Regions from separate parts of the Kitasatospora sp. NPDC049258 genome, predicted to be linked through region 1. Evidence: riboswitches for the same ligand, from Rfam matches in the RefSeq annotation. Region 1 holds a riboswitch; the other holds the start of a gene.

The links. A riboswitch is a leader RNA that binds a small molecule or an ion and turns the genes downstream of it on or off. The one in region 1 is predicted to bind cyclic di-AMP.
Region 2: it holds a riboswitch for cyclic di-AMP, as region 1 does, so the genes downstream of both, AB0K43_RS28015 (NlpC/P60 family protein) here and AB0K43_RS21605 (M23 family metallopeptidase) in region 1, are expected to answer to the same signal.

What each region holds. Positions count from the first base shown of each region.
Region 1 covers NZ_JBFAQT010000026.1:20,827-39,324, reverse strand. The annotation lists gene AB0K43_RS21710 (pyruvate dehydrogenase) at 1-1,067, shown strand, start outside; gene AB0K43_RS21705 (XRE family transcriptional regulator) at 1,201-1,791, shown strand; gene AB0K43_RS21700 (DUF6126 family protein) at 1,842-1,979, shown strand; gene AB0K43_RS21695 (NAD(P)-binding domain-containing protein) at 2,024-2,635, opposite strand; gene AB0K43_RS21690 (PLP-dependent aminotransferase family protein) at 2,822-4,243, opposite strand; gene AB0K43_RS21685 (carboxymuconolactone decarboxylase family protein) at 4,293-4,802, shown strand; gene AB0K43_RS21680 (isocitrate lyase/phosphoenolpyruvate mutase family protein) at 4,904-5,731, shown strand; gene AB0K43_RS21675 (hypothetical protein) at 5,744-5,974, opposite strand; gene AB0K43_RS21670 (cytochrome P450) at 6,021-7,133, opposite strand; gene AB0K43_RS21665 (cytochrome P450) at 7,097-8,524, opposite strand; gene AB0K43_RS21660 (ATP/GTP-binding protein) at 8,521-9,144, opposite strand; gene AB0K43_RS21655 (DUF742 domain-containing protein) at 9,122-9,478, opposite strand; gene AB0K43_RS21650 (roadblock/LC7 domain-containing protein) at 9,475-9,888, opposite strand; gene AB0K43_RS21645 (ATP-binding protein) at 9,872-11,233, opposite strand; gene AB0K43_RS21640 (SpoIIE family protein phosphatase) at 11,416-13,632, opposite strand; gene AB0K43_RS21635 (hypothetical protein) at 13,748-13,951, opposite strand; gene AB0K43_RS21630 (hypothetical protein) at 14,237-14,455, opposite strand; gene AB0K43_RS21625 (TetR-like C-terminal domain-containing protein) at 14,499-15,074, opposite strand; gene AB0K43_RS21620 (alpha/beta hydrolase) at 15,074-15,919, opposite strand; gene AB0K43_RS21615 (4-oxalocrotonate tautomerase family protein) at 16,104-16,316, shown strand; gene AB0K43_RS21610 (YiaA/YiaB family inner membrane protein) at 16,353-16,643, opposite strand; cyclic di-AMP (ydaO/yuaA leader) riboswitch at 16,878-17,023, shown strand; gene AB0K43_RS21605 (M23 family metallopeptidase) at 17,035-17,847, shown strand; gene AB0K43_RS21600 (hypothetical protein) at 17,837-18,498, opposite strand, start outside.
Region 2 covers NZ_JBFAQT010000048.1:31,249-43,432, forward strand. The annotation lists gene AB0K43_RS27990 (Lrp/AsnC ligand binding domain-containing protein) at 1-164, opposite strand, end outside; gene AB0K43_RS27995 (rhomboid family intramembrane serine protease) at 207-989, opposite strand; gene AB0K43_RS28000 (hypothetical protein) at 1,139-1,402, shown strand; gene AB0K43_RS28005 (NYN domain-containing protein) at 1,706-3,007, shown strand; gene AB0K43_RS28010 (NlpC/P60 family protein) at 3,198-4,226, shown strand; cyclic di-AMP (ydaO/yuaA leader) riboswitch at 4,605-4,791, shown strand; gene AB0K43_RS28015 (NlpC/P60 family protein) at 4,802-5,884, shown strand; gene AB0K43_RS28020 (NlpC/P60 family protein) at 6,133-7,197, shown strand; gene AB0K43_RS28025 (hypothetical protein) at 7,218-8,492, shown strand; gene AB0K43_RS28030 (carbohydrate kinase family protein) at 8,533-9,465, opposite strand; gene AB0K43_RS28035 (glycosyltransferase 87 family protein) at 9,586-10,977, opposite strand; gene AB0K43_RS28040 (glycosyltransferase family 4 protein) at 11,227-12,184, shown strand, end outside.

The DNA.
Region 1 (18,498 bases):
CGACCGTGCACGCCCCGATCGGGCACTCGCTGCGGGGCAAGGAGTGGATCCAGTACGACAACCCGTACGACGTGGGGATGAGCGGCCTGCTCGGCTACGGCGCCTGCCACGAGGCTCTGCAGGAGGCCGAGCTGGTCCTGCTGCTGGGCACCGACTTCCCGTACGACTCCTTCCTGCCGCAGGCCCGCACCGTGCAGGTGGACCACGACGCGACCCGGCTCGGCCGGCGGACCCCGCTGGAGCTGGCGGTGCACGGCGACGTGGCGGCCACCCTGCGGGCGGTGCTGCCGCTGCTGGAGCAGAAGCCGGACCGCACCTTCCTGGACACGATGCTGGACCGGCACGTCAAGGCGCTGGAGAAGGTGGTCGGCGCCTACACCAGGGACATCGAGCACCACCGGCCGATCCACCCCGAGTACGTGGCCGCGGTGCTGGACGAACTGGCCGCCGAGGACGCGGTGTTCACCGTCGACACCGGCATGAACAACGTCTGGGCCGCCCGCTACCTGACCCCGAACGGGCGGCGCCGGGTGATCGGCTCCTTCCTGCACGGCTCGATGGCGAACGCGCTGCCGCACGCGATCGGCGCGCAACTCGCCTTCCCCGGGCGGCAGGTGGTCTCGCTCTCCGGTGACGGCGGGATCGGCATGCTGCTCGGCGAGCTGCTCACGGTGGCCAAGCACCGGCTGCCGGTGAAGACGGTGGTCTTCAACAACGGCGCCCTGGGCATGATCAAGCTGGAGATGCTGGTCAGCGGCTATCCGGAGACGGAGACCGACAACGGCGACGTGGACTACGCGGCGATCGCCCGGGCCTGCGGCATCCCGGCCAAGCGGGTCACCGACCCGGCCGCCGTGGCGGACGCCCTGCGGGAGGCGCTGGAGCGCCCCGGCCCCGCCCTGCTCGACGTGGTGACCGATCCCAACGCGCTGTCCATCCCGCCGCACATCACCGCCGCCCAGCTCAAGGGCTTCGCGCTGGCCGCCGGGCGGACCGTGCTGTCCGGCGGCGTCGGCCGGATGATCGACCTGGCCCGCAGCAACCTGCGCAACATCCCCCGGCCGTAGCGCGCGCGGCGCCAGGGGGCGTGCGCCACCGGAGGCGCGGGGAAGCCGTGGTGCCGCGAGGTGCGTGGTGGCCAGGTTTGCCTCTGGGGCAAGTTTCTTGCCTCAGGGGCATCGCCGGGTGTGCACTGGACGCATGACAGAAGACCCGGAGGTCGCGGGCCTCGGCGCCCGACTGCGCGAGCACCGGCTGGCCGGCCGGCTCACCCTGGAGGCGGCCGCCGCCCGGGTGGGCCTGTCCCCAGCTTACGTGTCACGGCTGGAGAGCGGGCAGCGCCAGCCCTCGCTGCCGGTCCTGCTCGGGCTGGCGCGCGCGTACGGGACCAGCGTCGCCGGGCTGCTCGGCGAGCAGCCCGGCGACGCAGACCCGGTGATCCGCGGCGCCGCCATCGAGCCCGGCCGGGCCGGCGGCTGGGGCTACCGCCGGGCCGGCGCCCCGGGCCGGGCGATGCAGGCGCTGCACGTCCAGGTCCCGCCGAGCCTGCAGGACGCCGTGGTGCGGGTGCACCCCGGGGAGGAGTGGCTGTACGTCACCCGCGGCCGGCTGCGGCTGACCCTCGGCGAGAGCGTCCACCTGCTGGCGGAGGGGGACAGCGCCCACTTCGACTCGCTCACCCCGCACTGCATCGCCGCCGATTCCCCGGACGGGGTCGAACTGCTCTTCCTGCACACCCTGTTGCAGGCCCCGGTCGGCGAACTCTGCCTCGGCGACCCGCCCCGGCTCTGACACCGCCCGAACCCGCCCGACCCACCTGAGCCCACCAGAGAGGTAAGGCCATGTCCAAGCTCACCACCGACGCCGGACGGCGCACCGACCGCCGGGTCTGGATCCGCGCCACCATCTACATGGCGGCCACCCACGCCTTCGCGGGCTTCGTGATCCTGCTGTTCGAGATCGGCAACCGCGGCCGCTGACCGGCGCCGCCCGCTCGGCCCCGCTCGGCCCCGCTCGGCCCCGCTCAGTCCCGGGCGTCGGAGCCGGGCGCGTCGGAATCGGTGAGCAGCCGGAAGCCCGAGTGCCGGCCGTGCCCCTGTGCCACCGCCAGCCGGAACCAGATCCACAGCGCCCGGTCCACCAGCTCGTACTGGTCCGGGCCGAGGTAGACCGGCCGCAGGCCGACCGCCGAGATCAGCTCCTCGACCGCCGCGCGGTCCTCCTCGGCCGCCGAGAACAGGTGGTCCGAGGCCGTCCCGCCGATCAGCGGGTCCGCGAACACCTCGACGCCTTGGCTGCTGAACGCCCGGGCGTACCGGGCGCCGGGGGCCCGCTCGGCCACCTCGGCGGCACTGTTCTGCACCGGGGCGGCCAGCCGGTTGGCCGCGTCGACCACCAGCCGGCCGTCCAGCGCCGGGCCGTGCTCGGCGAGGAACTCGTCGACGGCGGTGCCCGGTTGGGCCAGGACCACGGTGTCGGCACCGGCCAGCGCCTCGGCCACCGTGACGACCTTGACCGGGGCGTCGGCCACGGCGCCCGGATCCCGTGAGCCGAGCACCGTCTCCAGGCCCGCGGCGCCGAACGCCCGGGCCAGGGTGGAGCCGATCTTTCCGGTGCCGATGACGGCGACTGCCATGGTGATCCCCTCTCGTCCCACCGGGCCACCCGGCCCGGGAACCATCCCAAGGCCCCACCCCCGCACGGGAATTCCCGCCGCCGCCGAGACTGTCAGGTCGGCCGCGGCCCGCTCATCGCCGGCCGCTCGCAGGCACCCACAGCCGCCCACAGCCGCTCACGACCGCGCGCGGCCCCTCACAGCCGCTCACAGCCGCACCAGCGTGCACAGCGCGTCCAGCGCCGCCGGGAAGGCCCGGTCGGACGGCGTCCCGTACCCGACCACCAGGGCCGAGGGGGCGTCCGGCACCGCCGGCGCGGCGGGTGACCTGCACCAGGACTTGACGCTCAGCGAGATGCCCAACCATCGCGCCTGCCGGAGCAGTTCCGGCTCGCTCAACGAGCCCGGCGGCAGCTCCAGGACGGCGTTCAGGCCCGCCGACAGGCCGGTCACCCGGACCTCGGGGGCCCGCTCGGCCAGCACCTCGATCAACCGGTCGCGCCGGCGCCGGTACTGCAGCCGGCTGCGCCGGATGTGCCGGTCGTAGTCGCCGGAGGTGATCAACTCGGCCAGGGCGAGCTGCTCCAGGGCGCCCGACTGCCCGTCGGCCAGCCGCTTCTGCCGCATCACCGGCTCCACCAGGGCGGCCGGCAGGGCCAGCCAGCCGAGCCGCAGCCCCGGGGCCAGGCTCTTGGCCGCCGTCCCCGCGTACACCACCCGCTCCGGATCCAGCGCCTGCATCGCGCCCAGCGGCTGGCGGTCGTAGCGGAACTCGCCGTCGTAGTCGTCCTCGACCAGCACGCCCCCGGTGGCCCGCGCCCAGGCCACCGCGGTCGCCCGCCGGGTCGCCCGCAGCGCCACCCCGGTCGGGAACTGGTGCGCCGGGGTGAGCACCGCCGCCCCCGCCGCCGAGCCGAGCAGCGCCTCGGTGCGGGCGCCGCCCTCGTCCAGCGGCAGCGGCACGGTGGCCAGGCCGACCGCGTCCACCACCGCGCGCTGCGGCGGCAGCCCGTACTCCTCCACCGCCAGCGTCCGCACACCCTGCTCGTACAGCGCCCGGCAGACCAGCCCCAGGCCCTGGGTGTACCCGGAGCAGACCAGCAGCCGCTCCGGGTCGGTGCGCACGCCCCGGACCCGGGCCAGATAGTCGGCCAGCGCCCGGCGCAGCTCGATCCGGCCGCGCGGGTCGCCGAGCCCGAAGGCCTCGTGCGGGGCGGTGGCCAGCGCCCGCCGGGTCGCGGCCAGCCACGCCGAGCGCGGGAACCGGGACAGGTCGGGGCTGCCCGGCATCAGGTTGTGCCGCACCGCGGGCTCGGGCCGGACCCCGGGCGGCGGTGCGGCCGGCTGCGGGGCGCCGCGCTCGGCCACCACCGTGCCCGAGCCCTGCCGGGAGGTCAGCCAGCCCTCGGCGCTGAGCTGGGTGTACGCCTCCGCGACGGTGTTGCGCGCGATCCCCAGGTCGGCCGCCAGCGCTCGGGAGGAGAGCAGCCGGGTGCCGGCGGCCAGCCGCCCGTCCCGGACGGCCGAGCGCAGCGCGTCCTCCAGGGCGGCCCGCAGGCCGAGCCCGCGGGCCCGCCCGGCGGACAGGTCGAGATGCAGGTCGCCACCGAAAGTGGCCCAGGATTCCATGGGTCAAATGAACCACAGCACCGGGCCATCGGGCACCTAGGGTAGAGCCATGACGACGAACGAGAACACTGCCGCCACCACCGCCACCAGCCCCGACGCGCTCGTCCCGGCCCCCGTCCAGCGCCTGTCGATGCCCGAGCAGGCCGCCGAGTTCTACCGCTCGATGATCAAGCTGGACCGGGCCGCCAACCTCGGCGTCGACCCGATCGTCGCCGAACTGGTGAAGATTCGCGCCTCGCAGATCAACGGCTGCGCCTTCTGCCTCGACATGCACACCACGGACGCCCGCAAGCTCGGTGAGCAGGAGCACCGGCTGTACTCGCTGCCGGCCTGGCGCGAGACCCCGTGGTTCACCGCCCGCGAGCGCGCCGCACTGGCGCTCACCGAGGCCGTCACCCTGGTGACCGAGGGGCACGTCCCGGACGCGGTCTACGACGAGGCCGCCAAGCAGTTCGACCAGCAGGAACTGGCCCAGCTGATCGCGCTGATCATCGCCATCAACTCCTGGAACCGGATCGCCATCGCCACCCGGCTGAGCCCGGCCCCCCGCCAGGCCTGACCCACCCACCCGGCCGGCCCCCGGCACCGATCGGGGGCCCCGCCGGGTCCAGGTCCGATTTCCGCCGGACGGCGACCCCCAGCGACCGACAGGCTGTCACCATGACCACGCAGCACCACAAGGCCGAACTCCTGCACACCCTGCACCGCCCCGGCGCACCACTCGTGCTGGCCAACGTCTGGGACGCCGCGAGCGCCCGCCTGGTGGCCGACGCCGGCGCCCCGGCGATCGCCACCGCCAGCGCCAGCGTCTCCTGGACCCTCGGCGTGCCCGACGGGCACCGGCTCGACAAGGCCCGGGCACTGGCCCAGACCGCGCTGATCGCCGGCGCCGTCGACCTGCCGGTCACCGCCGACCTGGAGCACGGCTTCGCGGACACCCCGGCCGGCGTCGCCGACACCGTCACCGAGCTGCTCGCCACCGGCGCCGTCGGCGTCAACCTGGAGGACAGCTGGTCCGGCCCCGGCCCGCTGCGGCCGGTGGCCGACGCGGCCGAGCGGATCGCCGCCGCCCGCCGGGCCGCCGACGCCGCGGGCATCCCGCTGTTCCTCAACGCCCGCACCGACGTCTTCCTGCTCGGCGTCGGCGACCCCGCCGACCGTCTGGACGAGGCCCTCACCCGGGCCCGGGCCTTCGTCGCGGCGGGCGCCGACGGAATCTTCGTCCCCGGCGTCACCGATCCGGCCACCGTCGCCGCCCTCGCCCGGGCCCTGCCCGTCCCGCTGAACGTGCTGGCCGGCCCCGGCGCCCCGACCGTCGCCGAACTCGCCGCCCTCGGCGTCGGCCGGATCAGCCTCGGCCCCGGCCTCGCCAAGGCCGCCTACGCCGCGGTCCGCCGGGCCGCCCGCGAGGTGTACACGGACGGCGGCTACCTGGCCCTGGCGGACGGCCTCGGCTTCGACGAGATGAACGCCCTGTTCGAGGACTGAGCGGGCTCAGGCTCAGGCCACCGACACCGGCGGCCGGTCCAGCACCCGCCCGAGCGTCCCGCACACCCCGGTGGTGCGCTCCGCCGCAGACCCCACCACCGGGTACTGGGCCAGCTCCTGGTGGCACACCTCGGCCGCCGTCGCCCCCTGCGCGTAGTCGCGGACCTGCTCCGCCTGCGCGGGGGCGGCGGCCGCCGCGAGAGCGGCGAGGGACAGTGCGGCGAGCGCCGGGATCTCTCTCATGCCCTCCCCAACGAGCCCCGCCCCGGATGGTTGCTGCCCCGGAGCGTCAGCGCGTCCGTACGGGCAGGGTGCGCACGCTGTTGCTGACGAACGAGGCGATCGGCTCCGGCGCCGGCCCGCCCTCGGCGAGGGCCAGCCCCGGGAAGCGGGTGAACAGCCCACGCAGCGCCGTCTCCGCCTCCAGCCGGGCCAGCCCCGCCCCCAGGCAGAAGTGCGGCCCGTGGCCCAGCGACAGGTGCTTGACCGGCTGCCGGGTCAGATCGAAGCGGTCCGCGTCCGGGTAGTGCCCCTCGTCCCGCCCGGCCGACGCGTACGAGGCCAGCAGCGCCTCCCCGCGCCGGATCAGCACCGCACCGACCTCGATGTCCTCCACCGCGTACCGCAGCGGGAACTGCCCGACCGGGGAGTCGTAGCGCAGCGTCTCCTCGACCACCGCGGACCACGGCTGCTCGCCCGACAGCACCAGCGCCAGCTGCTCCGGGTGGGTCAGCAGGGCGCGCACCGCGTTGGTGATCAGGTTCAGCGTGGTCTCGTGCCCGGCCACCAGCATCAGCAGCAGCGTGCCGACCAGCTCCTGCTCGGTCAGCCGGTCGTCCGCCGCCCGGGCCGCGATCAGGTCGGTGGTCAGGTCGTCACCCGGCTCGGCCCGCTTGGCCGCGACCACCGAGCCCAGCAGGGCGAACAGCCCCTGCTGCGCCGCCAGCGCCGCCTGTGGTGTCGCCGAGCTGCTGACCAGCGTGTCGGACAGCTCGTGCAGCCGGTCCTGCTGCTCCACCGCGAGCCCGAGCAGCTCGCCGATCACCTGCATCGGCAGCGGGTACGCGAAGTGCTCGCGCAGGTCGAACTCGCCCTCCAGGGCGGCCACCGCGTCCAGCAGCCGGTTGCTGCGGGCCTCCACGGCAGGCGCCAGCTCGGCGATCCGGCGCGGGGTGAAGGCCTGGGTGACCAGACCGCGCAGCCGCCGGTGGTCGGCGCCGTCCACGGTGATCATGCCCGGCACGGTGACGAAGTTCAGCAGCGGCCAGCCCTTGGGCAGCCGCCCCTCCCGGAAGGTGTTCCACAGCTGCGGGTTCTTGCCCACCCGGGGATCGGCCAGCAGCTCCTGCAGCGTGTCGTGGTGGGCTATCGCCCAGACCACCACCCCGCCAGGGAGTTCCACCAGGACCGCAGGGCCTGCCGCCCGGAGTCGGCCGTTCTCCCCGTGCTGGTCCCCTCCGAAGGCGTCGAGTCGGACCGGGGCGAGGGTGTCGGAAGTGTCCATGACGGCCTTTCGGGAGCGGGGCTTCGGGGCGGGGTGAAGGCGCTGTACAGCACCGGCAGCGACACCAGCGCGCGCGACCACGGGGACTGCCGCCAGCTCAACTCGTGTGCGGGCACCGCGAGCTGGAGGTCCGGCAGCCGGTGCAGCAGGGTTTCCAGCGCGGTCTCGACGATCAGCCGGGCCGGCTGCTGGGCCGGACAGACGTGCCGCCCCGCCCCCCAGGCCAGGTGCGCCCGGTTGCCGGCGATGCCGTCCCCGGCGTGCACCGCGGGATCGGCGTTGGCGGCGGCCAGCCCGAGCACCAGCATGTCCCCGGCGCTGATGTACTGGCCGCCGAGCACGGTGTCGCCGGTGGCCCAGCGGCCGGGGAAGTTCTGCGTCGGCGGATCCCGCCAGAGCACCTCCTCCAGCGCGTCCGCCACGGTCAGCCGCCCGCCGGTCAGGGTCGAGCGGAACCGGCGGTCGGTGAGCAGCAGCCGCAGCGTGTTGCCGGTCCAGTTGATCGTGGTCTCGTTCCCCGCGACCAGGATCACCACCAGGTGGTGCAGCGCCTCCTCGTCGGTCAGCTGCGCCCGGTGGGCCAGCAGCCAGGAGGTCAGGTCCGCGCCCGGCTCGGCCCGGCTGCGGCGGACCAGGTCGGTCAGGATCTCCTGGAACTCCGCGTTGGCCCGGACCGACTTCTCGCTGCTGTCCACGAAGTGGCTGATCAGCTCGATCAGATGCGGCCCCATCTCGGGCGGCAGGCCCAGCAGTTGGGTGAAGACCAGGAGCGGCAGCCGGCGCGCGTACTGGGCGATCAGGTCGGCGGTGCCGTCCGGGCCCCAGCTGTCGATCAGCGCGTTGGCGGCGGCCTCGGTGGTCTCGCGCAGCTGCCGCTGGTCGATCCGCCCCAGGGTCTGCGCCACCGCGCCGCGCAGCCGCTGGTGCTCGGCCCCGTCCAGGCTGAGCAGGGTGGGCCGCCAGGCGGTCATCGGCAGCAGCCGGGAGTCGGACTTCAGCCGGCCCTCGGCCGGCACCCGCCAGCGCCGCGAATCCTTGGAGAACAGCTGCTCGTTGCGGGTCAGTTCGAGGAGCTCGGGGTAGCCCAGCACCAGCCAGGCCTCCACCCCCGGCTCCAGCTCGATCGGCGCGACCGGCCCGTGCTGCTCGCGCAGCCGGGCGTACAGGCCGTGCGGGTCGTCCGCGACCGCGGCCCCGTACAGCTGCGCGGCGGGGCCGGCCGCGCCGGTGCCCCGGTGCATCGGACAGCCGGGCGGCGGCACGGCGGCCTCGGGCTGGGGAGTCGTCATCGCTGGAGCTCCAGTGCGGCGGTGGAGAGCAGATGGTCCACGAAGTCGATCAGCACGTCGTAGGCGGCCTGCCGGTCCCGGGCGTCGCAGCGCAGGATCGGCACCTCGGGCAGCAGGTCGAGCGCCGCCCGCAGGTCGTCCTCCGGGTGCTCGGGGGTGTCGGGGAAGACGTTCACGGCCACCGCGAACGGGATCCGCTGCTCCTCCAACTGCCCCAGCACGTCGAAGCTCTCGTCGAGGCGGCGGGTGTCGACCAGGGCGATCGCACCGAGCGCGCCGCGCGAGAGGTCGTCCCACAGCGGCCAGAACCGCTGCTGCCCGGGCGTCCCGAAGAGGTACAGCGCGAGCTGCGGGTTGAGCGTGATCCGGCCGAAGTCCATCGCCACCGTGGTGGTGGTCTTGTCCGGGCGGCCGGTCAGGTCGTCCACCTCGGCACCGGCTGAGGTCATCACCTCCTCGGTGCGCAGCGGCGCGATCTCGCTCAGCGCCCCGACCAGGGTGGTCTTGCCGACCCCGAAGGGACCGGTGACCAGGATCTTGACCGCACCCTGCACGGTGGCCGGCAGGTAGGACGGCCCGGCGGGCGGGCCCGCGGTGTCAGCGGAGCTGGCGGAGGCCAACGAGCACTTCCTCTAGGAGTGTGGTGGGCAGGAGGTCGGCCTGCGGCGCGGGCGGGCGGACCTGGACGGCGCCCAGGTCCCACAGGTCGTCGACCAGCACCCGCACCACGCTGACCGGCAGGCCGAGGTAGGCGGCGATCTCGGCCACCGACAGCAGGTCGCGGCAGAGCGTCAGGATCCGCTGGTGCTCCCGGTTGAGCGTGTCCCCGGGCAGCAGGTCCGGGTCGAGGGCGGCCGCCGGCACCGCGCTGACCAGGCTCTCGATGGCGAGGGCCGGCCGACCGGGCCGGCTGCGGCCACCGGTGATCACATACGGCCGGACCGGCCCGCTCACCGGGCTTCCCCGGCCGCCTGCTCGAACCGGGGCGGGCTGGTCAGGTGGGTGCCGATCCGCTCCACCAGCACCTGCATCTGGTACGCGACCAGCCCGGCGTCCACCGCCTCGCCGGTCACCACCGCCAGGTGCGCGCCGGCCCCGGCCGCCACCACGAACAGGTAGCCGCCGCCGTACTCGACCACGATCTGGCGGGTGCTGCTGCCGCGGCCGCCGAAGCCCTGGGCCACCCCGCGGGCCAGGGACTGCAGACCGGAGCAGGCGGCGGCCAGCCGCTCGGCGTCGTCCCGGCCGATCTGCTCGCTGCGGCCGATCTCCAGGCCGTCGTTGGACACCACGACGGCGTGCCGGACGTCGGGCACGGCCACGATGTCCGAGAGCAGCCAGCCGAGATCAGGATTGGTGGTCATCGAAGTCTCCGGAGCGCTGGGGGAGTTGGGGGGAGTCACCGGCCGGGTCGGCCGGTCCGGTCGACGGGTCGGGAGCGTCCGAGGGCAGGCCCTCGCGGGCGGCCGAGCGACCGCTCGCGGTGCCGGCCTGGAACATCGCCATGAAGGCCTGGGCCTGGTCCGCGGAGCGGGTCGCCACCTGGTCGGTGGTCCGCTCCCCGGCCGTGGCCGGCGCCTGGTCGGTGGCCGGCGCCTTCGCCGGCCCGGTGCTCCGGCGGTTGGCCCGCCGGGGGAGCTCGCCGGTCGGCGGGGTGCCGGCCGCCCGCGCCGCGGCGGTGCTGCGGGGCTGTGCGGTGCCGGCGCGGCCCGGCGCGGTGCCGGCGCTGGTGCCGGCGCTGGTGCGGGGCTGGGTCGGGACCCGCGACGGCGGCCCGGGCGGCAGCGCCGGCGCGCTGCTCGCGGACGGCGGCAGCACGGTCGGCAGCGGCTCGGTGAGCAGCACGTTGGGCAGCAGCACCACCACCCGCACGCCGCCGTAGGGCGAGGGCGCCGAGCTGAGCGTGACCCGGAAGCCGTACTGCTCGGCCAGCCGGCCGACCGCGGCCAGGCCCAACTGCGGTACCTCGCCCAGCCGGGAGACCTCCAGCGAGCCGCCGCCGGCGAGCGCGGCGGCGGCCTTCTCCACCGCGTGCTCGGGCATGCCGACGCCGCAGTCGTCGATCTCCACGACGGCGCCGTTGTGCACCGACATCAGCGTGACGAACACCTGGGTGGAGGGCGGCGAGTAGCGGGTCGCGTTGTCCAGCAGCTCGGCCACCGCGTGGATCAGCGCCTCGGCGGCGGCGCCGACCACCGCGGTCTCCAGCCGGCTGCGGACCACCACCCGCTGGAACGGCAGGATCCGGGACTGCGCGCCGCGCACCACGTCCTCCAGGGCGACCGGCTCGGGCCAGTGCCGCCCGGCCCGCGCACCGCAGAGCACCGCCAGCGTCTGGGCCAGCCGGGCCTGTTGGGCCGCCGCGTGGTCGGCCTTGAGCAGCCCGTCGAGCAGCGCGGGGTCGTCGTGGGTGCGCTCCATCTCGTCCAGGCCGGCCTGCTGGTCGTGCGCCATCACCAGGATCCGCCGGGCCACGCTCAGGAAGGCCCGCCGGGTGGCCGAGTTGAGGTCCTGCTCCTGCTGCACCGCCGCGTTCTCGGCGGTGCGCCGGGCCAGTTCGTCCGCCAGGGCGGCGCGCAGGCGGTCGAGTTCCTGCTCCTGCCCGGCCAGCCGGCCGCGCAGGGTGACGGTGACGGCTCGCAACCTCGCGGCTGCCACCAACGCGAGAACGGCGAGGACGCCGGCTGCTGCTCCGCACCACTGAGTCATCGTCACGCGGCGAATTCTAGGGCGATGATCCTATGTTCGTGTGAACCGATCGATCGTCAATTGAACTGATTCAGTCAAAGTTTCACAGCTTCAACGATTTCCCAACATGCTGTCGTGGACACATCGATGCTGGTCGTTCCCGGCGCCGGGGTGGTCCGCCGGCCGGTGACGGACAGCCGGAACTACTCCTCCTCGCCGGCCGCCCTGCGGTGCAGCAGGAGCAGTGCGACGTCGTCCGGTCGCGAGTCGCGCTCGGTCACGTTCAGGGTGAGCAGCTCGGCGAGCCGCTCCAGATCGGGGTCGAAGCCGTTGGGGCCCGGGCCGGCGGCCTGCCGGGCCCACAGTTCCAGGCTGCCCAGCATCCGCCGCACCGAGTCGTCGTAGTCCTCGTCGCGGTCCTCGACCAGGCCGTCGGTGTAGACCAGCAGGGTCTCCCCGGGTGCGAGGTCGTGCCCGGCCAACTCGTAGGCCCAGTGCGGGTCGACGCCGAGCGGCGGGCCGCCGGGCAGCTCCAGTTCGGCGGCCCGGCCGCCGGCGATCCGGATCGGCGGCGGGTGGCCGGCCCGGGCGCCGCGCAGGGTGCCGGTGGCCGGGTCGAGGGTCAGGTACAGGCAGGTGGCGAACAGCTCGGTGTCCAGCTCGGCCAGCAGCCGGCTGGTCCGCGCCAGCGTGGCGGCCGGGTCGTGGCCGTCGGTGGCGTACGCCCGCAGCCCGCTGCGGAGCTGGCCCATCACCGCGCTGGCCTCCGCGTTGTGGCCCTGGACGTCGCCGATCACCAGGCCGACCCGGCCGCCCGGCAGCCTCAGCAGGTCGTACCAGTCGCCGCCGATCTGCATGCCCTCGGTGCCGGGCAGGTAGCGGGCGGCCGAGCTGATCCCGGCCACCTGCGGCAGGCTGCGCGGCAGCATCGCGCGCTGCAGCTCGGTGGCCCGGTGGTGGTGGATGTCGTAGAGCCGGGCCCGCTCCAGCGACTGGGCGAGGATGCCGGCGAAGGCCGAGTACATGGTGCGGTCCGCGCGGCTGAAGGCCCGGCCGGTGTCGAAGGTGATCAGGCAGGAGCCGACCTGCCGCCCGGAGGCGACCAGCGGCAGCACGGCCCAGGCGGAGGGGGCCGGCCGGCTCCCGCCGGGCCGGGGCTCGCGGGCCTCGCTGAACAGCGGGGTGGCCCGGGCCAGCGCGTGCTCCATCACGCCGACCGACAGCTCGTGCAGCCGGTTCAGCTCGCTGCGGTACGGGCCGCCGAAGACGGCCGGGGAGACCGGCAGAAGCCGCCCCTCGTCGACCAGGTCCAGCACCACGCCGGCCGCGCCGAGGGCCGGCCTGGCTATGTCGGTCAGGGTGGTGGTGACGTCCCGGACGGTGATCGCCCGGGAGAGCGCCCGGGTGAGCGAGAGCAGCAGCGAGGCCCTGGCCTCGGCCTTGGGCGAGGCGGGCGCCGGGTCGCCCCCGGGCCGGGCCGGCCGGTCGGTGTGGTCCGGCCGGTCCCGGCCGGTCAGCAGGCCGGCGATGCGCACCGGGCGGCCGTGCAGGTCGAGCATCACCTCGCCCGCCTCGTCCACCAAGGTGATGCCGCCGTCGGCGCGCACCACCCGGTAGCCGAGCCGGTACGGGCCGCCCGCCGCCAGCGCGTCGGCGATCCCGGCCTGCAGGTCGGGCAGGTCCTCCGGGTGCACCACCAGGCTCAGGTCCGGGGCGGGCGAGGTGCCCCGGTCGGTCGGCGGGGTCAGCCCGAGCACCTGGTAGGCCCGGCTGTCCCAGGCGGTCTCACCGGTGACCAGATCGCGCTCGAAGGCGCCCGCCCCGGCCGCCCGGACGGCCAGCGAGAGCAGCGGCTGGTCACCCTGGTACGGCTCGGTCCGGATCCCCTCGGGCACCGGCCCGGCGGCCTGGACGTGGTCGATCAGGTGGGAGAGCCGGTGGGCGCAGGCCTCGGCGATGGTCTCCAGGGTCTCGATCTCGCGCTTGGGCACGGTGCCGCGGTGGGCCAGTGCCAGCGCCAGTGCGCCGAGCGGGAGGCCGTCCACCACCAGCGGCATGACGGCCAGCGCGACCAGCCCGGTGCCGCGTCCGACATTGGTCCCCGGGTAGTCGGCCCGGGTCCGCTCGGGGCTGAGCAGGACGGTCTCGCGGCGGCGCAGGGCCAGTGCGGCCGGCAGGTCGCCGGCCGGGTCGACCAGGCTGTAGCGCTCGTGCGCCCAGGCGGGCAGCCCGTGCGAGGCGGCCAGCCGGAGCATCCCGTCGGAGTCCAGCAGGTAGAGGGCCGAGCCCTCCCCGGTGATCCAGGTCGGGCCCTCGGCGAGCACGGTGGCGAGCAGTTCGGCGGCGCTGGTGCAGCGCAGCACCAACCGGACGCAGCGCAGCTCGGTACGGGTGGCGGGGCGGGACGAGGTGAGGTCCATCGAGGCTACCCGGCCCTTCCGCTCGTCGAACCGCCCTTGCCTGGTGTGAACATCTTATGGACGTCCTGCGTGCCCGGCTGGTTGCGCCGACCGCCTCCGCGGCCGGGACGGGTGGCTACTGCCCGTCGGACTCGCCGTACGGCTCCTGCGGGCGGGCCGGGACGGGGCGCAGCGCCCGCAGGCCCCGGACCACGGCGAAGGCCCGGCCGAGGTGGCCGCGGACGGTGACCTCGGGGTGGCCGGGGGCCGGGTGGTGGGCGCCGCGCTGGGCGGGGAGGAGGCCGGTGGCGGTCCGGTCGGGCTGCACGGTCTGGGTCATCTGTCCACGTCCTCCGTGATGCCGGTGTCGCGCCGCCGCCGAGGCGGGCGCGGACCGGCCGGTTCCCCCCGAACCGCAGGAGACGTTCGGGTACCAGCCAGTGTCACCCGGGGACTGTGACGGAACGGTCTCGAAACTCACCCGAACCTATACCGGCAACCGGTCGTCCGAGGTCAAGTGCCGGTCAACTCCGGTCGGGCGCAGGCGGAAGCGGAACAGGAGGACGGAGCCGGACAGCACGAGGGCCACCCGGCGGCCCGGGTGGCCCTGGCGGTGTGCGGCGGATCAGGCCGGGAGCTGCCCCGGCAGGGCGTTCAGGCCGTCCAGGTCGGGGCTGCCGCCGGAGACCGTGCCGAGCAGGTCGACGGGTACGTCGGGGGCGGTGACGGCGTCCGGCACCAGGCCGCGGTCGCCGGCCGGGGCCGCGTGCGCGCTGGGGGCGGTCAGGGAGGCCACCACACCGACGGCGAGGGAGGCGACGGCGAGCATGCTTCGCTTCTTCATATCCTGCCCAACGCCGACCGGGGCCCGCAGGACACGGGTGGGGTCAGGACCGCCCCGGCCAGTTGCGCAGCCCCGCGGTCAGCACCCCGGTCAGCCGCTGCCGGGTGACCGCCAGGTCCTCCGCGCGCCGGAAGCCCCCGCCGGTGGTCAGCGAGGCGAACCCGTGCGCCATCGCCCGGACGGTCCGGGTCGCGTGCACCGCCTCCGAGCCCGTCAGGCCGTACCCGCGCAGGATCGCCATGATCACCTCGACCAGCCGCTCGCCCGCGGCCACCAGCTCGGGGTCGGCCGGCGTGGGGGACTGCGGCAGCGCCGCGTACCGCTCGGGGTACTGCAGGGCGTACTCCAGGTACGCCGACAGCAGCGCCGCCACGGCCTCGTCCGTGCTGAGCCCGAGCACCGCGGCGGTCAGCCGGTCGGCCAGTTCCTCGGTGACCCGGACGGCGATCAGCCGGCGCAGTTCGGCCAGCCCGCCGGGGACGTGCTTGTAGAGGGAGGGGGTGGCCACCGTGGCCCGGGCGGCGACCGCGGCGAGGGTGAGGGCCTCGCCGCCCTGGTCGTCGAGCAGGGCCAGGGCGTGGCCCACGACGGCGGCGGGGGTGAGTCCGGCCCGGGGCATCAGGCGACCTCGGCCAGGAAGGGGAGCAGGGCATCGGCGGTGGCCTGCGGGAACTCCGCCATCGGGTAGTGGCCGCCGCCGTCGATCATCACCTTGCGGGCCTTCAGCGCGGCCGCCTGGCGGTCGGCCACCCGTTCCGGCTTCGGGAAGTCGGGGTCCTTGGCGCCCATGACCACCAGTGCCGGGCAGCCGACCGCGGCCGTCCAGCCGACCGGGGCCGAGTCGCCCGCGACGTACCCGCGGACGGCCGCCCGGCGGGCCGGCTCGCGGAGCATCGCGACCAGGGCGGCCCGGTACGCGTCGAAGTCGGCCGGGCGGGCGGTGGGGAAGTAGAGCTTCTGCGCCGCGCCCCACAGCGCGGGGAAGTGCACCACGGCGCTGCCGAGCGTCTTGACCAGCAGCTTCTGGAAGGCGTTCGGCGGAAGGTTCTCGACGAAGGCGTCGATCAGCACGATGCCGGCCACCCGCTCGGGCCGGTCGCCGGCCGCCTTGACCACGCTGGCGCCGGTGTAGGAGTTGCCGACCAGGACGGCCCGGTCGATGCCCAGGTGGTCGAGGAGCGCGAGCACGTCCTCGGCGATCGCGGCCGGCGAGTGGTCGGTGAAGCCGGTCGAGGACTCGCCGAGCCCGCGCAGGTCCATGGTGATCACCCGGTGGCCGGCGGCGGTCAGCAGCGGGCGCAGGTACCGGTAGGCGGCGCGCTTGTCGAGCATCCCGGGGAGCAGGACGACGGGGTGGCCGGCGGGCTGCGCCGCGGTGCCGGTGGCCGAGTCGTCGAAGGCGATCCGGCCGCCGGGCACGGTGACGTACCGGGTGCTGGCGCTGTGCATCACTGGCTCGTTCATCGCTGCCTCCTGGGCTCCTGGCGGGTGCCCGGCCGATCCGGTGGGCTCCCATAGCCATAAAGCTACGGCTAATAGCCTTAGCTGTCAAGGGGTGCCCCGGACGGGGCGCCGCAGGCCCTGGGGTAGCGTGCGGTCGGACCGCAGTCCCCGGTCCCCAGTGCCCGTGCGAGCGGCAGGAGTCGTCGTGCCCTTCATCAACGTCAAGCAGCTGTCCGGCCGGAGCGAGGAGCAGAACGCGCAGATCGTCCGCGCGCTCACCGAGGCCTACGCGGGGATCACCGGGGTGGATCCGGAGAAGATCTGGGTCGCGGTCGAGGAGATCCCGCCGACCCACTGGTCGATCGCCGGTGAGACCTTCGCCGCCAAGAAGGCGAAGGCCGCCGCCGAGGACCGCTAGGGCCTGTCCCAACCCGGACCGCGATGCCGGCCCGGCTCAGGCGCCCTCCACCCGGAACGGGTCGTGCTCCGCGAGCAGCTTGTCCAGCCGGGCCTGGTCCACCCGGCTGGTCAGCTCGTCGGCCTCCTGCCGGTCCCGGATCACCTTGGCCAGCGTGAACGCCGAGGTGATCTCGTAGAGCAGGCCGACCGCGAGGAACCCCCGCATCCAGGCGTTCACCGGGAGATAGGCGATGCCGATCGCGAGGGCCGAGCTGGCGAGGGCGAAGGAGAGGACGGCCTGGGCGTAGTACGCGGCCGTGGTTCTGGTCTGCATCTTTGCGCTCATGCCGGAAGGGTCTCCAACTCCCCTTCCGGACACATGAGTACGGATACTCATCCGCCCGGTCGCGGTCCGTCACCGCCGGGCCCGCCGATCCGGCCGAACCGCCCCGGGGGCCCCAGCGGGCCGCCAAAGTCTCGGCCTAGGCGCTTGGAATCATGGGGCTCATAGGATTAACTTTCGATAACGCAGCGCGGTACGCAACGCCGTACCCAGACGGCACCGCGCGCCATCGCTCAATCCGCGGGCACGCCTTCACCGGTGGGCCCGGGGAGCCGGGGAACCACGTTCCTTGGGGTGAATCGGCCGGGCCCCGAACCCGGCCGTAGGAGACCTTCCTGCTCCGAACCCGTCAGCTAACCCGGTCGGCGAGAAGGAAGGAAAGGAGCACGCCTCAGTGGCGTCGACGCACCCGCTCCAGGCCCCGGCCGCAGGCACCCAGCTGCTCGACCACCCGGTGGAGCAGCACCACCCGGTGGACCACGGCGCCGACGGCGCCCGGCACCGGATGCCCCGTCAGGCCAGGAGCGGCGCCCCGCTGCTCGGCGTCACCGCGATGACCGCCGCCCTCGGCGCCACCGGCTTCGCCGCCGCCGGCCAGGCCCACGCGGCCCCGACGGCGCCCGTCGTCGCCCCCGACACCACCGACCGGACCACCGGGGCCGCGCCCGCCGCCGACCCCGGCCTGGCCCTCGCCGCCCGGATCCAGCAGCAGGCCGACGGGCAGCCCACCTCGGTCGAGGAGAGCGCCCGGCTCGCCGCCGCCCAGGAGGCCGAGGCCAAGCGGGCCGACCGGCAGGCCGCGCCACGCCCCGCCGCCCTGGCCCTGCCCGTCGCGGCCTACACGCTGAGCGCGCACCACGGGCAGACCGGCTCGCTCTGGGCGCACCTGCACACCGGCGTCGACTTCGCCGCCCCGACCGGCACCCCGGTCGGCGCGGTCGCCGCCGGCACCGTGACCTCGGCCGGCTGGTCCGGCGCCTACGGCTACCGGGTCATCCAGACGCTGCCCGACGGCACCGAGATCTGGTACTGCCACCTCGCCCGGATCGCCACCGCCGGCGGCGAGGTCGCCCCCGGCACCCTGCTCGGCGCGGTCGGCGCCACCGGCAACGTGACCGCGCCCCACCTGCACCTGGAGGTCCGCCCCGGCGGCGGCGCCCCGGTCGACCCGCTCGGCTGGCTGCAGGCGCACGGCCTCAACCCGTAACGCCGTCCTCCGGCCCGGGCTCGTCTTCCGGCCCGGGCTCGTCCTCCGGCCCGGGCTCGTCCTCCGGCTCCGGCTCCGGCTCCGATTCCCGCTCCGCCAGGTACGCCTCGATCTCCTCGGTGCCCGGCTCCGGCGCCAGGTCCGGATACTCCTCGACCAGCAGCGCCGGCAGCCCGGGCACCGTCCAGTGCCCGTACAGCCGCAGCGCCTCGACGCCGACCGCCGCCTCGAAGCCCTCGAAGTCCCCGGCCAGCTCCGGCGGCATCGGCCGGCCGAGCGCCGTCAGCTCGGCCAGGTTCCGGTAACTGCGCTGCATCAGGCCCTGCTCCAGCAGCAGGCGCGCGCCGTCCGTGGCCATCCCGATCATCAGCAGCCGGGTCGGGCCCCAGCCGCCGTCCCGCTCCTCCGGCTCCAGCCCCGGTACCGCCGCGTACGCCGCCAGCCGCTGCTCCGCCGACAGCTCCCGGAAGCCGTCCAGCCAGTCGCGCACGGCGTCGAGGTCGGCCGTGTCCACGCCGTCCGCCCGCAGCAGCAGGGTGTACAGCCGGGGCCAGGTCACCAGATCGGCCCGCCGCAGCAGCCCGCACAGCACCTCGCCCTGCCACTCGGCCTCCTCCCGCAGCCGCTCGTGGCGCTTCGCGTTCAGCCGCC
Region 2 (12,184 bases), on a different contig from region 1:
ACCTCGGCCAGGTCCTCGTGCTGCCGCACCCGGACCATCGCCACCAGGTCGTAGCTGCCGGTGACCGAGTAGACCTCGCTGACGCCCTCGATCGAAGCGATCGCCTCGGCGATCTCGGGGATCCGGTCGACGCTGGTCTTGATGAGGACGATCGCGGTGATCACGCTGGACTCCTGTGTGAGGGGACGGGCCCAGCGTATCGGCCGTCAGGTGGCGCGTCTGCCGGCCCGCGCGCACCCGGCCCAGGCGGACAGCCAGCCGGCCGCGAAGCCGATCACATGGACCAGGTACGCCACCCCGGAGCCGCCCGAGCTGACCGACCACCACTGCAGGACGAACCACAGGCCGAGCACCAACCAGGCCGGGAAGCGCAGCGGCAGGAAGAGCAGCACCGGCACCAGGGTGGTCACCCGGGCCCGCGGGAAGAGCCGCAGGTAGGCCCCGAGCACGCCGGCGATCGCCCCCGAGGCGCCGACCAGCGCCCGCACCGAGTCGGCCGAGTGGGCCTCGGCCAGCGCGTAGCCGTAGGTCGCCAGGTAGCCGATCGCCAGATAGAGGAGCAGGAACCGGGCCCGGCCCAGCCGATCCTCCACCCCGGGGCCGAACACGAACAGGAACAGCATGTTACCCAGCAGGTGCAGCCATCCCGCGTGCACGAACAGCGAGGTCAGCACCGACAGCGCCGGGCTCTTGCCCGGGGTCGGGAGCAGCGTGCAGCCGTCCGCCGCGGTGGGCAGGGCGGCCAGCTGCTCGGCCGTCAGCGGATGCCGGCTCAGCAGCTCGGCCGGGACGGCGCCCCAGCGCTGCTCGTAGCGCTGCTCGGCGCAGGCCCGGGCGGCGCCGGTGCCGTAGGCCGGATTGAGGCCGAAGCTGGGGCCGCACAGCAGGATCAGGGCGCTCAGCGCGATCAGGGCGTAGGTGACCTGTGGCGCCCGGCCCGGCGCGGTGGCCTGCGGACGGACGGCCCGGTCGAGTACGGGGAGCGCCATCCTCCGAGCATTCCTCGGCCCGGGGCGGGGGACACCGCCGGCTGCTGCGTACGGGTGAGGCTGCGCCGGCGGTGGACCGGTGCCGGGGCGTAAGGGCGCAGGCAATAGGCTGGAGGGCCCGGAACCGGGACGATCCGAGAGGACCTCCGATGACCATCGCCGCCCCCACTGCCGAGACCCGCTGGCGCTGCACGCTGTGCGGCAACCTCACCCGCTTCGACGTGACGCGCAGTGCCCGGGTGGTCGAGTACCTGCACTTCGACCTGGCCGGCGAGTCGAAGGTGGAGGAGACCGAGGTGCTCAGCGAGACCATCGAGTCGGTGCGCTGCCGCTGGTGCAACGCGGTCGACCAGGTCGAGCTGGTGGCGCGGCCGGGCGCCGACGAGGCCGCCGAGGGCGGGCCCGGGGCCTGACCCGCCCGGCGCCCGGCCGTCCCGTCCCGATGTGTGGCGTGCTGTCGGTGGGGCACGGTAGACGGGACAATTGCAGAGAGCGGTGAGTTCCAGGGCAGCGGCACAGGGCCGTGCGGACCCCGCCGGACCAGGATCGGAGCCGAGCACGTGGTGGACGCAGCGAGGGGGCCCGCCGAGCCGCAGGGGCAGCAGCCCGCCGCGGACCCGGTGCTCCCCGGCACGGACGAGGCCGTCCCGGCGGCCGAGGCCGAGGCCGACCCCGGCGCCGCCGCGGCCCCGGACGGGTCGGCGCCGCCGGAGCACCTGGACCGCCCGCTCCCCGAGGGCGTCCGCCGCCGAGTGGTCGGGCTGGCCGCCGACGCGCTCGGCGGGATCCCGGCCGCCGACCTGCCCGCCTCGCTGCGCCAGTACGCCAAGTTCACGCCGGCCCGGCGGGCCAAGTACGCCGGGACGGCGCTGGCCGCCGCCCTGGAGGCGGACCCGGTGTTCCGGCTGCGGATAGCCGACCGCCTGCGGCTCGGCCAGCCGGATCTGGTGAAGTCCCTGGAGTCGGGCACCGTCCCCGGTGCGGCCGACCCGATGGACGTGGCCGCCGGCGCGTACCTGCTGCGCACGGCCGGTTGGACCAGGGTGGTGGTCGAGGCCGGCGAGGAGGTCGAGCGGGCCGGTGCCGAGGGCGCCGCCGCGGAGGCCGCCCGGCTGGTCGAGAAGCTCCAGGAGGAGCTGGCCGAGCTGCGCGCCGGTGCCCGGGCCGACCTGGACCGGCAGCGGGCCGAGGCGGAGGGCGTGCGCAAGGAGGCCGAGACCCTGCGCAAGCGGGTCCGCAGCCTGGAGAGCGACACCAGGCGTGCCCAGGCCGAGAGCCGCAAGCTGCTGAGCGAGCTGGAGGCGCTGCGGACGGCGGGGGCGGCCGAGCGCAGCACCGCCGAGAGCGAGGTGCGCCGGCTGAAGCACCGGATCACCGAGCTGGAGACGGCCGTCGAGGCGGGGCGCCGCTCCGCCCGCGAGGGCCGCACGGTGGAGGACATGCGGCTGCGGCTGCTGCTGGACACCGTGCTGCACTCCGCGCAGGGCCTGCAGCGGGAGCTGGCGCTGCCGGTCGCCCAGCTGCGCCCGGCGGACCTGGTGGACGCGGTGGAGCCGGTCTCCGCCTCGCCCAACGACGTGGCCCGGCGCGGGCTGGCGGAGGACGACCCGGCACTGCTGGACCAGCTGCTGGCGATCCCGCAGGTCCACCTGGTGGTGGACGGCTACAACGTGACCAAGTCCGGCTATCCGGCGCTGCCGCTGGAGCAGCAGCGGCTGCGGCTGCTCGGCGGGCTGGCGATGCTGGCGCAGCGCACCCAGGCCGAGGTGACCTGCGTCTTCGACGGCCAGGATCTGGACGTGCCGGTGATGATGGCGCCGCCGCGCGGGGTCCGGGTGCGGTTCAGCCGGACCGGGGAGACCGCGGACGAGCTGATCCGCCGTCTGGTGCGGGCGGAGCCGCAGGGGCGTCCGGTGGTGGTGGTGTCCACCGACAAGGAGGTGGCGGACGGCGTGCGCAAGGCCGGCGCGCGCCCGGTGGCCTCGATCCTGCTGCTGAATCGGTTGGCCAGGGCCTGACTCCGGTGAGCCGCCGTCAACCCTCGATGGACCGGATGTGTCGGCGGCGTGAAGTCCCGTGGTGGGTAGGAAGTTCGTTCCGGTAGGGGAGTGGCGCCGGAGCATGATCTTCACTAGGGTCTGGCGTCAAACCTATATTCCGGACTTTCGCTCGTTCGGGTGAGTCCAGCAGGAAGAAGGAGCTACCCCCTTGGCCTCCCACCGCCGTCCTAAGCAGCCGAGCCGTGCGCGGGTGACCGTGCTGACCGCTGCCGCGGCGACCGCGGTCGCCCTGTCCGCGCAGGTGAGCGCCCACGCCGCGCCCGCCAAGCCGAACAAGGACGAGGTCAAGGCGCAGGTCGACAAGCTGCTGGACGAGCAGGAGCAGGCCGCCGAGCGCTACAACGGCGCCAAGGAGCGGGCCGACCAGCTGCGCAAGCAGGCCGACCAGCTCCAGGACCAGGTCGCCCGCGGGCAGGACCAGATGACCGAGCTGGCCTCCGGGCTGGCCGCGGTGGCCGGGCAGGAGTACCGCACCGGCGGTATCGACCCGTCGATGCAGCTGATGCTCTCCTCCAACCCGGACGGCTACCTGGCGCAGGCCTCCAGCTTCCAGCAGGCGGCCAGCACCCAGGCGGACACCCTGAAGTCGCTGAAGGACCAGCAGCGCCGGCTGGACCAGCAGAAGCAGGAGGCCGCGACCGTCCTCGCCGAGCTGGACAGCAGCACCAAGGCGCTGAACGACGCCAAGTCCGAGGTGCAGGCCAAGCTCCAGGACGCGCAGAAGCTGCTCAACCAGCTGAGCGCCGCCGACCGGGCCGCGGTGATGGGCGACAAGGCCTCCCGCAGCGACTCCCGGTACGACCTCAGCAACCTGCCCGCGCCGAGCGGTTACGCCGCCGCCGCGGTCCAGGCCGCGATGAGCAAGCGGGGCTCCGCGTACGTCTGGGGCGCCACCGGCCCGAACACCTTCGACTGCTCCGGCCTGATGGTCTGGGCGTACGCCAAGGCCGGCGTCTCGCTGCCGCGCACCTCGCAGAGCCAGGCCACGGTCGGGGTCAACGTCGGCACCAACATCGCCAACGCGCAGCCCGGCGACCTGGTGATCTACCACAACGACGCGCACCACGTGGGCATGTACATCGGCAACGGCCTGGTGGTGCACGCCCCGCACACCGGTGACGTGGTGAAGGTGATGGCGGCCGACGCGATGCCGATCAAGACCATCCGCCGGGTCTGAGGCGGTCGGGCCGCCGTCTGACGGTCCATCCCATATCGGACATTTGCCCTTACTTCGGACCAGCTGACGGTCCATGACGCGCCCGGACGGGTCGAGATCTCGCTGTGATCTCCGACACGTTCGGGCGTTTCATATTCCGACCATATGCGGAATATTTATCATCTCTGCGTAGGGATGCTGTCACTGTCGGTCGCAATCACAATCGAACATGGCAAGTATTTCGACTTTTTTCTGACAAGGATTTGAACGGATCACGGATGGGTTACTAGGGTCTTGCCACGGACCGCCGCCCAGTCGCTCACCCAACCAGGGTGGCAACGGTGGTCGCCGCCGAGTCCGAGACGCAGCTGGGCAGTCCGACTGCCCAGGGGGGAGCCCCCGTTGGGGGCGCTGTCGATCGGAGCCGGGGAACCACGTTCCTCGGGGTGAATCGGCGCCAGGTCGGCCGCCTCGGCGGTGCGCGGTCGTCACCGCGCACCTGACGGGTGGTCGGTGAGGCGTCGTAGGGCGTCTCTTCCAGCCCGAACCCGTCAGCTCACCCGGTAGGCGGTGTGAGGAAGAAGGAGTCCGCCTTCGTGGCGTCCCATCGTCGTCCCAAGCCCGCCGGCCGGGCCCGTGTCTCGATCCTGACGGCCGCCGCCGCCACCGCGGTGGCACTCTCCGCGCAGACCGGCGCGCACGCCGACCCGGCGCCCACCAAGGACCAGGTCAAGCAGCAGGTCGATACCCTCAACGAGCAGGCCGAGGTCAAGACCGAGGAGTTCAACGCCGCCACCGAGCGCGAGCAGGGTCTGCAGAAGCAGGTCTCGCAGATCCAGGACCAGGTCGCCCGGCAGCAGGCGCAGGTGAGCGGCATCCAGGGCACCCTGGGCGAGATCGCCGCGGAGCAGTACCGCACCGGCGGGATCCCGCAGACGGTGCAGCTGATGCTCTCCGCCAGCCCGGACTCCTTCCTCAACCAGGCCGGCGCGATGAACCAGGTCGGCAGCTCGCAGGCCGACGTGCTGAAGGCCTTCAAGGACGAGCAGGGCAAGCTCGACCAGCAGAAGTCCGAGGCCGAGCAGAAGCTCGCCGAGCTGGACGCCACCACCAAGCGGCTGAAGGCCGACAAGGAAGAGATCCTCGGCAAGCTCGCCAAGGCGCAGAGCCTGCTCGACTCGCTCACCCAGAAGGAGCGCGACGACCTCGCCGCCGCCGAGGCGAAGTCCGCAGCAGACGCCAAGGCCAAGGCGACCGCGGCGCAGGGCCCCGAGCGCGCCTCCCGCGACTCCGCCCGCACCGACGTGGTGGTCAACGCGCCGGCCGGGTCGCACGCCGCCGCCGCGATCGCCGCGGCCACCTCCAAGCTCGGCTCCCCGTACTCCTACGGCGCGGCCGGCCCGAGCGCCTTCGACTGCTCCGGCCTGATGAAGTGGGCCTACGCCCAGGCGGGCGTGTCGCTGCCGCGCACCTCGCAGGACCAGGCGGGGGCCGGCACCAGCATCGGCACCAACGTCGCCAACGCCCAGCCGGGCGACCTGATCATCTACTACGGCGACCAGCACCACGTCGGGATGTACATCGGCAACGGCCAGATCATCCACGCGCCGCGCACGGGTGTCCCGGTGCGCTACGAGTCGGCGACCGCGATGCCGATCTCGAAGATCGTCCGCCCCTGACCCCGTGTCACCCCGTCCGCCGGCCCGGTGCTCCCCGTGAGCGCCGGGCCGGCGGCGTCGTACCCGCCGACCTGCGACGGGTCGGCTGCTTGGGCCAGCTGTCCGATTAGTGCTCAAATATTCGCCCCTGGAGGGGTTTGGACTAGATAGCCGTGACTCGCTAGGGTCTGCCCCCGGACCTCCGCGAGACGGCCGCCCAGACCCGGGTGGCGGCGGTGGCCCGGCCGCAGGAACGGAGTCGCCGAAGCATGACCGTGCACCGCCGCCCCCAACTGCCAGGCGTCCGGCGGCTCGCCCGCGCTCTCGCGGTCACGGCCGCCGCCACCACCGCCCTGGGTGTGACGGTCGCGGGCAGTGCCCATGCCCTCCCCGGTGCCCCGGCCGAGCCGATCGCCAAGAACGACGTCAAGGCCCAGATCGACCAGCTCTACGACGAGGCCGAGCAGGCCTCCGAGAAGTACAACGCCGCCCAGGAGTACCAGAAGCGGCTGCAGGGCGAGACCAGCACGCTGCAGAGCCAGGTCGCGGCCGGCCAGGAGAGCCTCAACCGGCTGCGCCAGGACCTGGGAGCGCTGGCCGGCGCGCAGTACCGCTCGGGCGGGATGGATCCGGGGGTGCGGCTGATGCTCGACTCCGACCCGGACGCCTACCTGGCCGGGGCCCGCGCGCTGGACCAGGCCGCGCAGCGGCAGAACGACGCCCTGCGCCAGGTGCTGGACCGCCAGCGCCGGCTGGACCAGCGCCGGGCGGAGGTCGGGGCCAAGCTCGCCGAGCTGGAGGAGGTCCGGCGCACGCTGGCGCAGAGCAAGTCGGAGATCCACCAGCGGCTGGTGAAGGCCCAGCGCCTCCTCAACGGCCTGGGCACGGTCGAGCGGGCCCGGATGGTGGCCGAGGACGCCCGGGAGGCCGAGCAGCGCGCCACCCGCGGCACCGACCGCCTCGACCTCGGCGACCAGCCGCCCTCCTCCGACCGCGCCGCGGCCGCGCTGGCCGCCGCGATCAGCAAGATCGGATCGCCGTACGTCTACGGATCGACCGGCCCCCGTACCTTCGACTGCTCCGGTCTGATGTACTGGAGCTGGCGGCAGGCCGGAGTGACCCTGCCCCGCACCTCGCAGGCGCAGGCCTCGGCGGGGCAGCGGATCAGCCTCGGCGAAGCACGACCCGGAGACCTGGTGATCTTCTACAAGGACATGCACCACGTCGGCATGTACGCCGGCGGCGGGGTGGTCGTGCACGCGCCGTACCCCGGTGCCAAGGTCCGCTACGAGAGCGTCAACGCGATGCCCGTCGCCGGGGTGGTACGGGTCTGAGCAGTGAGCCGGAACAGCTGGTGACCGACCTGCCGCCGAGGCCCGCGGCAGGCCGGTCCGGGCTGTCCCGGCGGGCCGCGCTGCTGCTCGCCGCGGGCGGGCTGGCCCAGGCCTCGGTGCCGCTGCTGCGCCCTGCGGGCCGCCCGGCCGCCGTACCCGAGGCCGCCGGGCCGGCGCTGCGGCCGGTGATCGAGGAGCTGCTGGCCGCCCGGGCCCGGGCGCTGCTGGCGCTCGACCGGGCGGTGCTGCTCGCCGGAGCCGCGCCGGCCGCTGCCCAGGCCCAGCACGCGGCGCTCGACCGGATGGCCCAGGTGCCGTTCGCCGAGCTCGGCTACCGGATCACCTCCTTCACCGAGCCGCCGCCGGAGGCCGACCGGATCACCGTCGCCGCCGAGTTCGAGCACCGGCTGGTCGACCTGGACGCGTACCCGGCGGTGCTGTCCCGGCGCCTGGAGCTGGTCCGGCTCCCCGAGGGCTGGCGGCTGGCCGCGGACGAGCCCGCGGGCGCGCCCGCGCTCTGGGACCTCGGGCCGGTCCGGGTGGCGCGTGGCACGCGCTGCCTGGTGCTCGGGCTCGCGGAGCAGGCCGAGGTGTCCGCCCTGGCCACCCGGGCGGATCAGGCCGTGCCGGCCGTCGAGGCGCTCTGGGGGGACGCCTGGCCGGGCCGGCTGCTGCTCGAACTGCCCTCCACGGAGGCGGAGTTCGCCAGGCTGCTGGAGGTGCAGCCGGAGCCGTACCGGGGCATCGCCGCCGTCACCGTGGCCGTCGCCGGTGCCCCCGAGCACACCCCGGCGGACCGGATCCTGGTCAACCCGGAGGCCTACCGGGGGCTCAGCGAGCTGGGCCGGCGGGTGGTCGTCACCCACGAGGCCACCCATGTCGCCACCCGGGCCGTCACCCGGAGCTGGACCCCGATGTGGCTCTCCGAGGGCGTCGCCGACCACACCGCCTACCTGGACTCCGGGCGGACCGCCCGGCAGATCGCCCCCGGGCTGGCCCAGGAGGTCGCGGCCGGCCGGATCCCCCGGACGCTGCCCTCGGACGCCGACTTCACTGCGGGCGCCGACCGGATCGGGCAGGCGTACGAGCTGTCCTGGCTGGCCTGCGAGGTGATCGCGCGCGAGTTCGGCGAGCGCAGCCTGGTCCGGCTCTACCAGGACGTCGGGGTTTCCGGCCGGGCGGCCGCGGGGGAGAGCCCCGAGTCGGTGCTGGACCGGTTGCTGCGTGGCCGGCTGGGGATCGGCACGGCGGAGTTCACCGCGCTGTGGACCGCCGAGGCCGCCCGGCTGGCCTGAGCGGCCGCGGCTCGGGCCGCGACCAGGGGCGTGGCCCGGATCACGCCGGGGCCGGCGCCGCTGGCGGGGCCTGAGCGCCCGCCAGCGCGGCTTCCAGCCGGGCCGGGTCGATCAGGGCGGTGTGGGTGCCCGCCCGGGTGCAGGCGTACGCCCCGGCGGCCGCGCCGGCCCGCATGCACTCCTCCACCGGGCGCCCGGCCAGCCGGCGGCCGAGGAAGCCCGAGACGAAGGCGTCCCCCGCGCCGTTGCTGTCCAGTACCGGCAGCCCGGGGTCGGTGGCCGGGAAGTGCCGGACCTCGTCCCGGCCCCGGGTGAGCAGGTAGCTGCCGCGCTCGCCGGCGGTGGCCACCACCAGCTCGGCCCGGCCCTCGGCCAGGATCGAGCGCATCACCTGCTCGTGCCGCCCCCGGCAGCCGGCGGTGGACAGAAAGACCAGGTCCGAGTGGAGCGCGTACGCGCGGTGGTGCTCCTCGATGCCGTCCCAGGTGTGCAGGTCGGTGGAGCAGCTCACCCCGAGCCGGCGGATGTCCGGGTAGAGGTCGCGGTTGACGCCGGTGATCGACAGGTGCACATGGCCGGCCCGCTCCAGGAAGGGCAGCCAGAAGTCCCGGGGCAGCCGCAGAGCGGCCGGGTGCCGGGCGTCGTAGAAGGACAGCCGCCGCCCCGCGGCGTCCACCAGGTTGACCCCGCGCGGCGTGCCGGCGGGCGAGACCAGGTGGCTGAAGTCCAGGCCGTGCCGCCGGAAGGCCGCCAGCACCAGGGCGCCCTGCGGGTCGTCGCCGAGGAAGTCGACGAACTTGGTCCGCAGGCCGAGAGCGTGGCAGCCGAGGGCCACGCCGCTGCCGGTGTGGCCGACGTGGTCGTGCACCGGCGGGACCTGCACCGAGTCGGCGTCCGGCAGCTCCAGCCGGTCGACCCGGACGATGGTGTCCACACCCGCGCCACCGACCACCAGGACGTCGTACTCGGGCATGGGGGATCCCCCTGGGGCTGGGCGGCGGGCAGGACGGAGCCCGATGCTGCCAGGGGTGGAGCGCTCCTGCAAGATCTTGCGGAAACTTTCTGGCGCCGAGCCGCCGAGCCGCCGAGCCGCTCAGGAGGGGGTGCCGCGCCCCACCGGCTGGTCCAGCCCGTCCAGCAGCGCCTGCTCGTAGGCGATGCCCGGCCGGACCGGGTAGCCGACGGCGGCGGCGGGCTCGGCGGCGGGCAGCACCACGGTGGTGGCCGGCTCGATCCGCCGGGTGGAGCGCCAGAGCCGACGGCAGGAGATCAAGGTCGCCGCCAGCAGGGTCAGGTTGCGCGCGCTGATCACCACCACGCCGAGCAGCTGGCTCTTCTGCACCTGGCCGAAGAGCAGCGGGAACTCCAGGGTGGTCAGCACGGCGGCGACCAGGATCAGCACCGCCACCGGCTTCTGGCTGGTGCTCCGCACGGTCAGGCAGACGGCCGCCAGGCCGATCAGCCAGATCATGTACTGCGGGCTGATCACCCGGCTGGTCACGGTGAACACCAGCAGCGCGGCCAGCGCCGCGTCGAACGGCGTCCCCGCCTGCCAGCGGGCCGCCCGCAGCCGCCAGACCAGCAGCCAGCCGAACCCGACCGCGGTGCCCGCGAGGGAGAGCTTGGCGATCACCGGCACCCACGGGCCGAGCATCTCCTGGGCGCCGTAGTTCATCGTGACCTGGCCGTGCCAGGCGCCGAACAGCCGGGCGAAGTGCAGCGGGAGGGCGCCCAGCGACTCGATCTCGATCCCGCGCTCCTTCTGGAACTTCAGGAAGTCGAAGGCGCCGTTCATCCCGGCCGTGAGCAGGAAGCCGAGCGCGCCGGCGGTGGCCGCGGCGGCCGTCCAGGAGCGCCTGGTGCGCCGGCCGCGCGGGGTGCCGGCCAGCGCCAGCACCGGCCAGACCTTGATCAGCGCGCCGAGCCCCAGCAGCAGCCCGCCGACTGCGGGCTTGCGCATCACGATCAGCAGACCGATCACGGTGATCGCCGTGACGATGATGTCGTACCGGCAGTAGACCGTCGGGCCGAGCAGCGGCACCCCGGCCACCCACATCCAGGCGCCGGTGAAGCTGCGGCCCTTGCGGTGGCCGACCCGCATCAGCAGGCCCATGGTGAGCACGTCGAAGAGGCCGCAGAGCACGAAGAAGGAGACCAGGTACGACCAGGGCAGCACCCCGGGCAGCATGATCACCAGGGCGGCGCCGGGCGGGTACTGCCAGGTCACGTCGTCGAGCGGGAAGGTGCCGGTGCGCAGCACCTCGAACCAGCCGTGGTAGATCACCGAGACGTCGGTGCTGACGTCCGCGCCGGAGATCCGGACGATGCCCAGCACCATCAGCACGATCAGCACCCGGGTGGCGAGCCAGCCCGCGCCCAGACCCCACAGCGCGCCGCCGGCCGGGCTGGGAGTCGAAGGGGGCAGTGCGGGGCGCTCGGTGTTGCCGACGCTGCGCTCGGCTCTGCCGGCCGGGGCCAACTCCACGACTCTCCTTCGTTCGTCACAGACGCGTCCGGCGAGGACGCCGCAACCGGGCGCCGTGGCACGGACACCCACGCGGACCCCCGCACCGTGGCGGTGACCGGCTGCTCCCCCCGGGCCCACCTGCTAGGACCGGCCCCGAGCGGAAACGGTTGCGCGGGCATGCTTCGTTCCCGACGCGCCGGGGTGTTGACCTATGGTACGGATCAGCGAGCGGTACACCGAGCACCCCCCGACCGAGCGAGCCGTGGCATGCACAAGACCCTGATCGTCACCAACGACTTCCCGCCCCGGCCCGGCGGCATCCAGGCCTTCGTCCACAATATGGCCGTCCGCCAGCCGGCGGGCAGCATTGTGGTCTACGCCTCGACCTGGCGGGACGGCGGCGAGGTGGCGCGGTTCGACGCGGAGCAGCCGTTCCCGGTGATCCGCGACCGGACCAGGATGATGGTGCCGACGCCGCGGGTGACCCGCCGGGCCGCCGAGATCCTCCGGGCGGAGGGCTGCAGCTCGGTCTGGTTCGGCGCGGCCGCGCCGCTCGGCCTGATGGCCCCCGCGCTGCGCCGGGCCGGGGCCGACCGGCTGCTCGGCATGACCCACGGGCACGAGGCCGCCTGGGCCCAGCTGCCCGGCTCCCGGCAGCTGCTGCGCCGGATCGGGGCGGGCACCGACACGCTGACCTACCTCGGCGAGTACACCCGCTCCCGGATCGCCGCCGCGGTCGGCCCCGAGGCGGCCGGGCGGATGGTGCAGCTGCCGCCGGGGGTGGACGAGCAGACCTTCCGCCCGGACTCCGGCGGCGCGGCGATCCGGGCCCGGCTCGGCCTCACCGACCGTCCGGTGGTGGTCTGCGTCTCCCGGCTGGTGCCGCGCAAGGGCCAGGACACCCTGATCACGGCGCTGCCGCGGATCCTGGCCGAAGTCCCGGACGCGGTGCTGCTGATCGTCGGCGGCGGCCCGTACCGGGGTGAGCTGGAGAAGCTGGTGGACGCCACCGGGGTGCGCGAGGCGGTGCGGTTCACCGGCGCGGTGCCCTGGGAGGAGCTGCCGGCCCACTACGGCGCGGGCGACGTGTTCGCGATGCCCTGCCGGACCAGGCGCGGCGGTCTGGACGTGGAGGGGCTGGGGATCGTCTACCTGGAGGCCTCCGCCACCGGGCTGCCGGTGGTCGCCGGTGACTCCGGCGGTGCGCCGGACGCGGTCCTGGAGG